DNA from 3 places in the Streptomyces sp. NPDC051286 genome. Region 3 is predicted to be linked to each of the others. Evidence: riboswitches for the same ligand, from Rfam matches in the RefSeq annotation. Region 3 holds a riboswitch; each other region holds the start of a gene.
What was found. Region 3 has a riboswitch for cobalamin ahead of cobN (cobaltochelatase subunit CobN). Riboswitches for the same ligand answer to the same signal wherever they lie in the genome.

Region 1 (3,268 bases), on a different contig from region 3:
ACCAGGCCCCGGCGGGCAGGGCGTTGCTGCGGGTCGCCGCGGGCGCCCGCAGTGCATGGCTGAGCCGGGCCGCGCCGGGGGAGGCGGTCATCCGCGCCGGCGGCGGGCCTGCAGGACGGCGGCGATGCCGAGCAGCAGGACGGCACCGAGCCCGACGAGCACCCCGGTGGACGGACCGCTGCGCCCGTTCCCGGGGTGGGTGGACGAGGGAGGAGCGGACGCCGTGCGCGCGCTTCCGGAGACCTGCTCGCCGCAGCCCGAGGCGGGGTAGCCGGAGATCGCGCAGAGCAGGGCGTTGCTGTTGTAGCGCAGCGGCTTGGCCACCGAGGCGAGCGCCTCGGCGGTGCTCGCCCCGGGGGCGACCTGCGCGCAGGCGGTGCGCAGCGCGGGCGGCGTCTCCCCGGCCGGGGCGTCCGCCGGCGTGCCGGGGTCGATGACGAGCGCGACGCGCTTGGTGCCGTCCTTGGCGGGGGTGTCCGCGCAGACCGTCGCGAAGTCGGGGGTGCGGCGCGGCTTTGCCGAGTCCTGGGAGTCCTCGCTCACGGAGAACCGGAAGCCCTGCACCGCCCCGTCGTCGGGCCGGACGAGCGAGGGGCCCTGGGTGGCATAGGCCCAGCCGGACCCCTTGCCCTCCCAGAACGACCAGTAACGGTAGCCGGCCGCATGGGCGGTGCCCGCGCCGAACACGGTCAGAGCGGCGCCGAGCACCAGCAGCAGTGCGACGGCCATCCGTCCGCCGAACGCATTCCCCGTACGATTCCCCGCTCGGTTCACGGCTGCTGGGGCTTCCGGCGGCTGCTGATCAGGAAGCCGACGCCCGCACCGGCGGCGAGGCCGATACCGACCAGCCACCACACCCCGAGACCGGCGTCGTCGCTGCTGCCGTCCTCGGCCGAGAAGTTGTCCGGGGTCGCACTGGGCGTGATGACGGCAGCGGGCGCGGGACCGCTCGCGTTCAGCCCCCGGACCAGGTCGACGCCGCCGAAGTCGTGGGCGTCGGCGCCGGTCGCGTGCGCGGCCAGGACCAGCTGGGCGTAGGCGGCGGGGCCGCTCTCCTCGGCCCAGCTCCTGGAGTTCTTCTGCAGCCAGCCGACCGCACCGGCCGCCTTGTCCTTGTGGCCCGCGGAGGCCAAGGCGACGACGGCGTCCGCGGTGTTGCCGAAGTCGGGCTGCGGGGTGGTGTCGTCGGCACCCGGCATCGGCGGCAGGTCCAGGTGGTTGCCGTTCTTCGCGAGGGCGCCCGCGAGGTAGAAGGCGCCGTTCTGGGCGGCCTGCTCGGGCTTGACGACGTCGCCCTTCCGGCAGGCCGGCGGCTTGCCCTCGACCGCGGCGTTGTTCCCGGTGTCCAGCCCCTTGCCCATCGAGCCGAGCACGGCGGCCGCGGTGGCGTCCGCGTTCGCGGCGAGCTTCCCGGCCTTGTCGGGCTGGTACGCGAACGCGCCGCCGTCCGGGCCGCCGCACGGGATCGCGAGTGTGAGCAGCGCGTCGTACGGGGTTTTGCCGTCCGGATTCGTCATGTCGCCGATCCGCTGGCCCTGCCGGGCCAGCGCGCCGATCACGATCGCGGTGGAGTTGGCGTCGCTGGGGGAGCCCGGGTTGTAGCCCCAGCCACCGTCCTTGTTCTGGACGGACTTCAGCCAGCCGACGCCGTTGTTGACGATGTCGCCGTGCCCGCCGACCGCCGCCAGCGCCTGCACCGCGGCGGCGGTCGCATTGGTGTCCAGCATGGTCTTGGTGTCGCACGGCTTGGAGACATCGGCGCGGTACGAGGCGTAGGCGCCGTTCGCGCACTGCTGGGCGATCAGCCAGTCCACCGACTTCGTCGCGGGCACGACCCCCTCGACGTGCTGGGCGAGGAAGGCCAGCGACTGCCGCCAGACCCCGTCGTACGTCGGGTCCTTGGTGCCGTACAGCCCGGAGGGCAGCGCGACGGACGGGGTGGGGGAGGGGGACGGCGCCGCGACCGCGGCCGGGGCAGCGGCCGCACAGAGCACGGTGGCGGTGGCGGCGAGCGCTGCTGCGCTGCGGCGTACGGTCATGGCGGGCTGAGCCTCTCCTGTGGGGAACCGGGCACAGGCACACTCAGGCACCAGGCTCCGGCCCCGTATTCCTCGACGGTGCCGGTCACCGGGGTTCCGGTGACGCGAGCCGGTCACGACCGCGGACAGGGCAGCCCGACTCGCCGCTGTGTCGGCGGCTCACGGTTGCGTGGTCAGTGCCGGATTTGCACCGGCTTCCCCCTGAACGGGCGTGATGACGACTCGCACACTCTACCGGGAGGTAGCCCGCTCGCCCCGGGCGGAGGGCTGCCTCACACCGCGACGTACGTCACCGGCCCGCTGCCCGGCACCGCCTCCGCGCGCCCCAGCTTGACCAGCCGCCGCACATGAGCCTCCGCCTCGGAGACGGCGATGTTCCGCGAGCCGTACGGGATCTGTTCCCAAGGCCGGTTCCACTCCATCCGCTCGGCCAGCTGCCATGGCGTCAACGGGGTGGCGAGCAGGGTGAGCAGTCCGGTCAGCCGCTCCTCGTGATGGCCGAGGAGTTCTCGTACGCGCCCCGCCGCGTCCGTGAACGCGTACTGGTGGGCGGGCAGCACCTCGGCGACCCCGAGCCGGCCGATGCGCTCCAGCGAGTCCAGGTAGTCGCCCAGGGGGTCGGTGACCGTCGTGTCGTCCGGGTCCTCGTACAGCCCGATGTGGGGGCTGATCCCGGGCAGCAGATGGTCGCCGGAGAAGAGGCGGCCGCGGCCGGGCAGATCGGCCGGATGGTCCTCCTCCAGGTGCAGGCAGACATGGCCGGGGGTGTGGCCCGGCGTCCAGATCGCCCGGAGCCGCCGGCCCGCGAGGCCGAGCAGTTCGCCGGGGACGATCTCGCGGTCCGGGAGGGCGGCGCGCAGTCCGGGGAGCGTGCGCATCCGGCCGCCCGTGCGGGGGGCGTGCAGTGGGGCGAGATGCTCCTCCGGTGCGCCGGCCGCGGCGAGCTTCGCCGCGAGGTACGTCAGCCAGGTGCCCGGTTCGGATTCACGGGTGCGGCGCACGATCGCGGTGTCCGCGGCGTGCATCGCGATCCACGCCCCCGAGGCCTCGCGGACCTGTCCGGAGAGTCCGTGGTGGTCGGGATGGTGGTGGGTGATGACCACGCCGTGGATTCCGGTGATGTCCACACCGACGGCGGCGACTCCGGCGACCAGGGTGTCCCAGGCGTCGGGGTCGTCCCAGCCGGTGTCGACGAGGACCGGCCCGCGGTCGGTGTCGAGGACATGCAC
Region 2 (3,268 bases), on a different contig from region 3:
TCCCGATCAAGCTGGGCGGCTTCGACGACATCTTCACCAAGGCGGGCGACGCGTTCTCACAGACCAACCCCGCAACCGGCAAACCGCGCGGCGCCCTCGCGCCCGCCGATCCCGGCCAATGGGGTTACGCGACCCTGGCCCTGGGTTCGGCGCTCGCCCTCTTCATGTACCCGCACTCGATCACGGCGACGCTCTCCAGTCGCAGCCGTGAGGTGATCCGGCGGAACACCACGATCCTGCCGCTGTACTCGCTGATGCTGGGCCTGCTGGCGCTGCTCGGCTTCATGGCGATCGCCGCCGGAGTCAAGGTGGAGAACGGACAGTTGGCGATCCCGCAGCTGTTCGAGAACATGTTCCCCGACTGGTTCGCCGGTGTGGCGTTCGCCGCGATCGGCATCGGCGCGCTGGTTCCCGCCGCGATCATGTCGATCGCCGCGGCGAACCTCTTCACCCGGAACATCTACAAGGACTTCCTGAAGCCCGACGCGACCCCGGCCCAGGAGACGAAGGTCTCCAAGCTGGTGTCGCTGGTGGTGAAGGTCGGGGCGCTCGTCTTCGTCCTCACCATGGACAAGACGGTCGCGATCAACTTCCAGTTGCTTGGCGGGATCTGGATCCTGCAGACGTTCCCGGCACTGGTCGGCGGCCTGTTCACCCGGTGGTTCCACCGCTGGGCGCTGCTCGCGGGCTGGGCAGTCGGCATGGTGTACGGCACGCTCGCCGCATACGGAGTGGCGAGCCCGACCCAGGCGCACTTCGGCGGCTCCTCGAAGGAGATCCCGGGGATCGGCGAGATCGGCTACATCGGTCTGACGGCGTTCGTGCTGAACGCCGTGGTGACCGCGGTGCTGACCTTCGTCCTGAACGCGGTGAAGGCCCCGGCGGGCGTCGACGAGACCTCTCCGGCGGACTACACGGCGGACGCGGGCGACCCGGGCGTCCAGGTGGAACTCCCCTCGGCCAGGCCCGAGTCGAGCCCGTCACCCGACGCGAGCCCGTCCGCCGGCTAGTGCCTTGCCGGACGGGCTGCACCCAGCCCGTCCGGCGCCACCCCACCGGTACGGCACACTCCCGGCATGGACCTGTCGATCCGCCGAGTTCCGGATGCTCACCGTCGCACGGGGGCGCGTGGCCACGGGGCGGGCGAGGCCCTCGTGCGGGCCTGTATCGCCCGGGCACGGGCCGCGGAGGGCGTCGAGCGGCTTGTCCAGTCCACCCAGTCGACCATGTCCGGCGCCCACCGGATCTGCCATCGGCTCGGCTTCGTACCCCCACCGGAACACGACCGGGATCCCATTGCGGGCGTCGCGCTGCTCACGTACAACCTGAGCCTGTGAACCGATTCGACACAACATGTGGGGGCTGCCTCATCGGGCGGCCCCCACATGTATGCTCATGCTCGCTGTCGCCGCAGGGAAATCCGGTGCGAATCCGGAACTGTCCCGCAACGGTATATTCGGGTCCCTTTTGCGCACCCTGAAAGTCCGAGGACCTGCCGACAGCGCGTCCGGCTCGACCGATCCGGACGCCCAGACGTCCGGGCCTCGCGGATGGGCCGGTGGACGCTGCACGCAGTGCTGCCCTCCTTCTTCGGGCATGCCTCCGTGCGGCTGCCCCGCTCACCCGCCGGCCCCGAGCCGAGCGAGGGAGAGCACCACGTGACCATCGCGCCAGCCGATCCGGCTTCAGTCGCCGAGTCCGCGGGAACCACGAACGACGGACCCGGGGCCGCACTGCTGCGGACCCTGACCGACCTCACTGCCGATCTGCCCGACACCGACCCCGGCCGCGTCGCCGCCGCCGCGCTGCGCGGCCGCAACGCCGCGTCGGACGAGGCGGAGTTGCGCACGCTGGCCACCGAGGCCGCCGCGGGTCTGATCGCCGAGGACCCCGCGTACTCCCGGCTCGCCGCCCGTCTCCTGACCCGCACCATCGCGGACGAGGCGGCCGGTCAGGGCGCGCTGTCGTTCTCCGCCTCGGTCGCCGTCGGCCACCGCGAGGGTCTGATCGCGGACCGCACGGCCGCGTTCGTGGCGCTCCACGCGGCCCGGCTCGACGCGCTGGTCGAGCAGTCCCTCGCCGACGGCGCCGCCGACCGGTTCGGCTACTTCGGGCTGCGGACACTGCACAGCCGCTATCTGCTGCGCCACCCGCTCACCCGCCAGGTCATCGAGACGCCGCAGCACTTCATGCTGCGCGTCGCCGCCGGCCTCGCCGAGGACGAGTCGGTGCGCGCACTGGACGAGGTCGCCGCGCTGTACGGCCTGATGAGCCGCCTCGACTACCTCCCCTCCTCCCCCACACTCTTCAACTCCGGCACCCGGCACCCGCAGATGTCCTCCTGCTATCTGCTGGACTCACCGCTGGACGAGCTCGACTCCATCTACGACCGTTACCACCAGGTGGCGCGGCTCTCCAAGCACGCGGGCGGCATCGGCCTCTCGTACTCCCGGATCCGCGCCCGCGGTTCGCTGATCCGCGGCACCAACGGGCACTCCAACGGCATCGTGCCGTTCCTGAAGACGCTCGACGCCTCGGTCGCCGCAGTGAACCAGGGCGGCCGCCGCAAGGGCGCCGCCGCCGTCTACCTGGAGACGTGGCACGCGGACATCGAGGAATTCCTGGAGCTGCGCGACAACACGGGCGAGGACCAGCGGCGTACGCACAACCTCAACCTGGCGCACTGGATCCCGGACGAGTTCATGCGCCGGGTCGACGCGGACGGCGACTGGTCGCTGTTCTCCCCCGCCGATGTGCCGGAACTGGTCGACCTGTGGGGCGACGAGTTCGACGCCGCGTACCGGGCCGCCGAGGCCAAGGGCCTGGCCCGCAAGTCGATGCCCGCGCGTGAGCTGTACGGCCGGATGATGCGGACGCTCGCGCAGACCGGTCAGGGCTGGATGACGTTCAAGGACGCCTCCAACCGGACGGCCAACCAGACCGCAGAGCAGGGTCGCGTCGTCCACTCGTCGAACCTGTGCACCGAGATCCTCGAAGTCACCGACGACGGCGAGACCGCCGTCTGCAACCTCGGTTCGGTCAACCTCGGTTCGTTCGTGGCCGACGGCGACATCGACTGGGAGCGGCTGGACTCCACCGTCCGTACCGCCGTGACGTTCCTCGACCGGGTCGTCGACATCAACTTCTACCCGACCGAGCAGGCCGGCCGCTCCAACGCCCGCTGGCGTCCGGTGGGGCTGGGCGCGATGGGGCTCCAGGACGTCTTCTTCCGGCTGCGGCTGCCGTTCGACTCCCCCGAGGCCCGCGC
Region 3 (3,268 bases):
TGGATCATGCGGACCGCGACCTGGCTGACGTCGGCGGGCAGCCCCGCGAGATCCGCCTCGGCGCGGATGGTGGCGAAGGACTGGCGGTAGATCGCCGGTCCGTCCTTCTCGTACTGGAACACGGTGGTTTCGCTCTCTCCGGTCGGTGGTCGGGCTGCAGCGCCCTCGGGTCGGTGGTTCAGGTACGGGTGCGGCGGGCGGCGTTCACCGCGGCGGCCAGGTCGGACGGGCTGCCGTGAACCGTCACGGGGGCGCCCCGTTCACCGCCGCGGACCTGGGCCACCTGGTGCCCGCCCGGAACGGCGACGACGTCGGCCCAGGCGCCCTTGGGGTGACCGCAGCGGCGTTCGCAGCCGGACCAGTGGACGGGGAGCTGCCCGGCCACGGGCTCTCCGGCGGTCCGTACGAAGGCCTCCGCGTCGCCCCGCACATCCGCCAGGGACTTCGCACAGCCGGGCCGGCCGATGCACGCACCGATCCCCGTCCACGCGGAGCCGGGCCCGACGATCAGTCCGGCCGCATCCCACTCGCGCAGCCGCACCGCCGCGTCGCCGGGCGTCACGCCCGTCACGACGACGCTCCGCCACGGGGTCAGCCGCAGCTCGCGGCCCACGCGGGACAGGCTCGTCCACTGAGCACCGGTGAGCCGCCCGAGCGGCACCCCCACACAGACCGCGGTGCCCACGACGCCGTACGCGGGCTCCTGCGCCGCCGACGCCGGTGGTACGCGCTCCGCGGCACCGGCCACCCGCAGTGCCACCCGCACCGCCTCCAGCAACTCTTCGGCCGCAAAGGGCAGTTCGCTCATCCGCCAGGCGCCCGTCTCCTGCGCCGCCGCCAGAAACGTCTCGGCGGCGATGAGCGCCGCGCGCGGCGCATCGTCCCCGGAGACCCTCAGCACCGCCTCCGCGGCCCCGATCCGCAGGAGCGCGCTCCCGTCGCTCTGCCCCAGCAACGTCACATCCGCGCCCAGGGCATCGACGTCACCACGGCCGTCGTCCAGCGCGAAGAGAAAGCGGCCGGACAACCCGGCCGCTTTGTCACTTCCGCACAACAGCGCGTCCAGCGCGGTCAGCCACGGCCGGACATCCCGGTGGCCCCGGCCGTCGAGCCCGGAGAGCGGGGAGGCCACGACGTTGCGTATCCGCTCATGGCTCCGGGACGGCAGCAGCCCTGCCCCGCCCAGGAGTTCGGCGAGCCGTCCGCCGCACTCCGGGCCGAGGCCGCGCAACTGGACATTGCCCCGCGAAGTGAGATGCAGCTCACCGTCGCCCAACTCCCGTGCGGCACCGTGGAGCGCGTCCGCTTGTCGGGCAGTCAGCACGCCACCGGGGACCCGGACCCGCGCCAGCGCCCCGTCATCCGCCCGGTGGAGCCGCAGCGACCCCGGGCAGGCATCGCCGCGGTCACGGGAGACGGGCTCCCCCGGGGCCGATGGCGGGGTGTCGGAAGTGGACATGGCGGCGAGCATACCGACCATCATTCTGAGCTGTATGAATCCCATCCGATGTAAGGCCCTTACTATGCCTAGCAACGGGCCACCCGGCCCGGTATCGCCCAAGAGCCTGTCGGGCTCTTGGGCGACAGGGGAGGAAGCCCGGTGCGAGTCCGGCGCGGTCCCGCCACTGTGAGTCCGGCCCTGGGCCGGGCGAGTCAGGAACTCCCTTCCCCAAGGTCTCGACACCGCTCGAGCAGGGGAGACCCATTCCGACACCGCCCGGGGCGTGGACACCCCGAGGAAGGCCCGACGCCGCATGATCCTGCTCCTGTCGACGTCCGACACCGACCTGCTCAGCGCCCGCGCCGCGGACGGTCCGGTGACCTACCGCTACGCCAATCCCTCGCGCCTGCCGCTCGACGGCCTCCCCGTTCTCCTCGACGGCGCCGACCTCGTCGTCGTACGCCTCCTCGGCGGGGTCCGCGCCTGGCAGGAAGGGCTCGACCAGGTCCTCGCCACCGGCAGGCCGGTCGTCGTCCTCACCGGCGAACAGGCCCCCGACGCCCAGCTGATGGCCGCCTCCACCGTCCCGATCGGGCTCGCCGCCGAGGCGCACGCCTACTTGGCGCACGGCGGCCCGGCCAACCTGGACCAGCTGGCCCGGTTCCTCTCCGACACCGTGCTGCTGACCGGCCACGGCTTCGAGCCTCCGGCACCCGCACCGTCCTGGGGACCCCTGGAGCGCACCGCGCGCGCCTGTGACGGCCCGACCGTCGCGGTGCTCTACTACCGCGCCCACCACATGAGCGGGAACACCGCGTTCGTCGACGCGCTCTGCCGGTCGATCGAGGACGCGGGCGCCCGCGCCCTCCCCCTGTACGTCGCCTCCCTGCGTACCCCGGAACCCGCACTCATCGACGAACTGCGCGCCGCCGACGCCATCGTCACCACCGTCCTCGCCGCGGGCGGCACCCGGCCCGCCGAGGCATCGGCGGGCGGCGACGACGAGTCCTGGGACGCGGGTGCGCTCACCGGACTCGACGTACCGATCCTGCAGGCTCTCTGCCTGACCAGCTCGCGCAGCGACTGGGAGGACAACGACGAGGGTGTCTCCCCGCTCGACGCGGCCAGCCAGATCGCGGTCCCCGAGTTCGACGGCCGGCTGATCACCGTCCCGTTCTCCTTCAAGGAGATCGACGAGGACGGACTGCCCACGTACGTCGCCGACACCGAACGCGCCGCACGCGTCGCCGGAATCGCCGTACGCCACGCACGGCTTCGCCACATCCCGGCCGGGGACAAGCGCCTGGCACTCGTCCTCTCCGCCTACCCGACCAAGCACTCCCGTATCGGCAACGCCGTCGGGCTCGACACCCCCGCCAGTGCTGTCGCCCTGCTGCGCCGACTGCGCGCCGAGGGCTACGACTTCGGGCCCGAGGACGAACTCCCCGGCCTGGTCTCCGGCGACGGCGACGAGCTGATCTACGCCCTGATCGAGGCCGGCGGCCACGACCAGGAGTGGCTGACCGAGGAGCAGCTGGCCCGCAACCCGGTCCGTATCCCGGCCGCCGACTACCGGCGCTGGTACGCCACGCTCCCGGACGGACTCCGCGACGCCGTCGAGCGGCACTGGGGTCCGCCGCCCGGCGAGATGTTCGTGGACCGCTCCCGCAATCCGGAGGGCGACATCGTGCTCGCCGCCCTGCGCCGCGGGAACCTCCTCATTCTCATCCAGCCGCCCCGCGGCTTCGGCGAGAACCCGATCGCGATCTACCACGACCCCGATCTGCCGCCCTCGCACCACTACTTGGCCGCGTACCGCTGGATCGC

Region 1: another riboswitch for cobalamin. It lies ahead of ACIBB8_RS00970 (prenyltransferase/squalene oxidase repeat-containing protein); the one in region 3 lies ahead of cobN (cobaltochelatase subunit CobN).
Region 2: another riboswitch for cobalamin. It lies ahead of ACIBB8_RS31535 (ribonucleoside-diphosphate reductase subunit alpha); the one in region 3 lies ahead of cobN (cobaltochelatase subunit CobN).

The regions. Positions count from the first base shown of each region.
Region 1 is NZ_JBITER010000001.1:212,958-216,225, forward strand. Features, by position in the region: gene ACIBB8_RS00960 (energy-coupling factor transporter transmembrane protein EcfT) at 1-91, opposite strand, end outside; gene ACIBB8_RS00965 (SCO2322 family protein) at 88-729, opposite strand; gene ACIBB8_RS00970 (prenyltransferase/squalene oxidase repeat-containing protein) at 771-2,039, opposite strand; cobalamin riboswitch at 2,146-2,280, opposite strand; gene ACIBB8_RS00975 (MBL fold metallo-hydrolase) at 2,312-3,268, opposite strand, start outside.
Region 2 is NZ_JBITER010000049.1:10,167-13,434, forward strand. Features, by position in the region: gene mctP (monocarboxylate uptake permease MctP) at 1-1,010, shown strand, start outside; gene ACIBB8_RS31530 (GNAT family N-acetyltransferase) at 1,077-1,337, shown strand; cobalamin riboswitch at 1,383-1,515, shown strand; gene ACIBB8_RS31535 (ribonucleoside-diphosphate reductase subunit alpha) at 1,659-3,268, shown strand, end outside.
Region 3 is NZ_JBITER010000026.1:66,648-69,915, reverse strand. Features, by position in the region: gene ACIBB8_RS24750 (precorrin-8X methylmutase) at 1-122, opposite strand, end outside; gene cobG (precorrin-3B synthase) at 179-1,471, opposite strand; cobalamin riboswitch at 1,553-1,684, shown strand; gene cobN (cobaltochelatase subunit CobN) at 1,755-3,268, shown strand, end outside.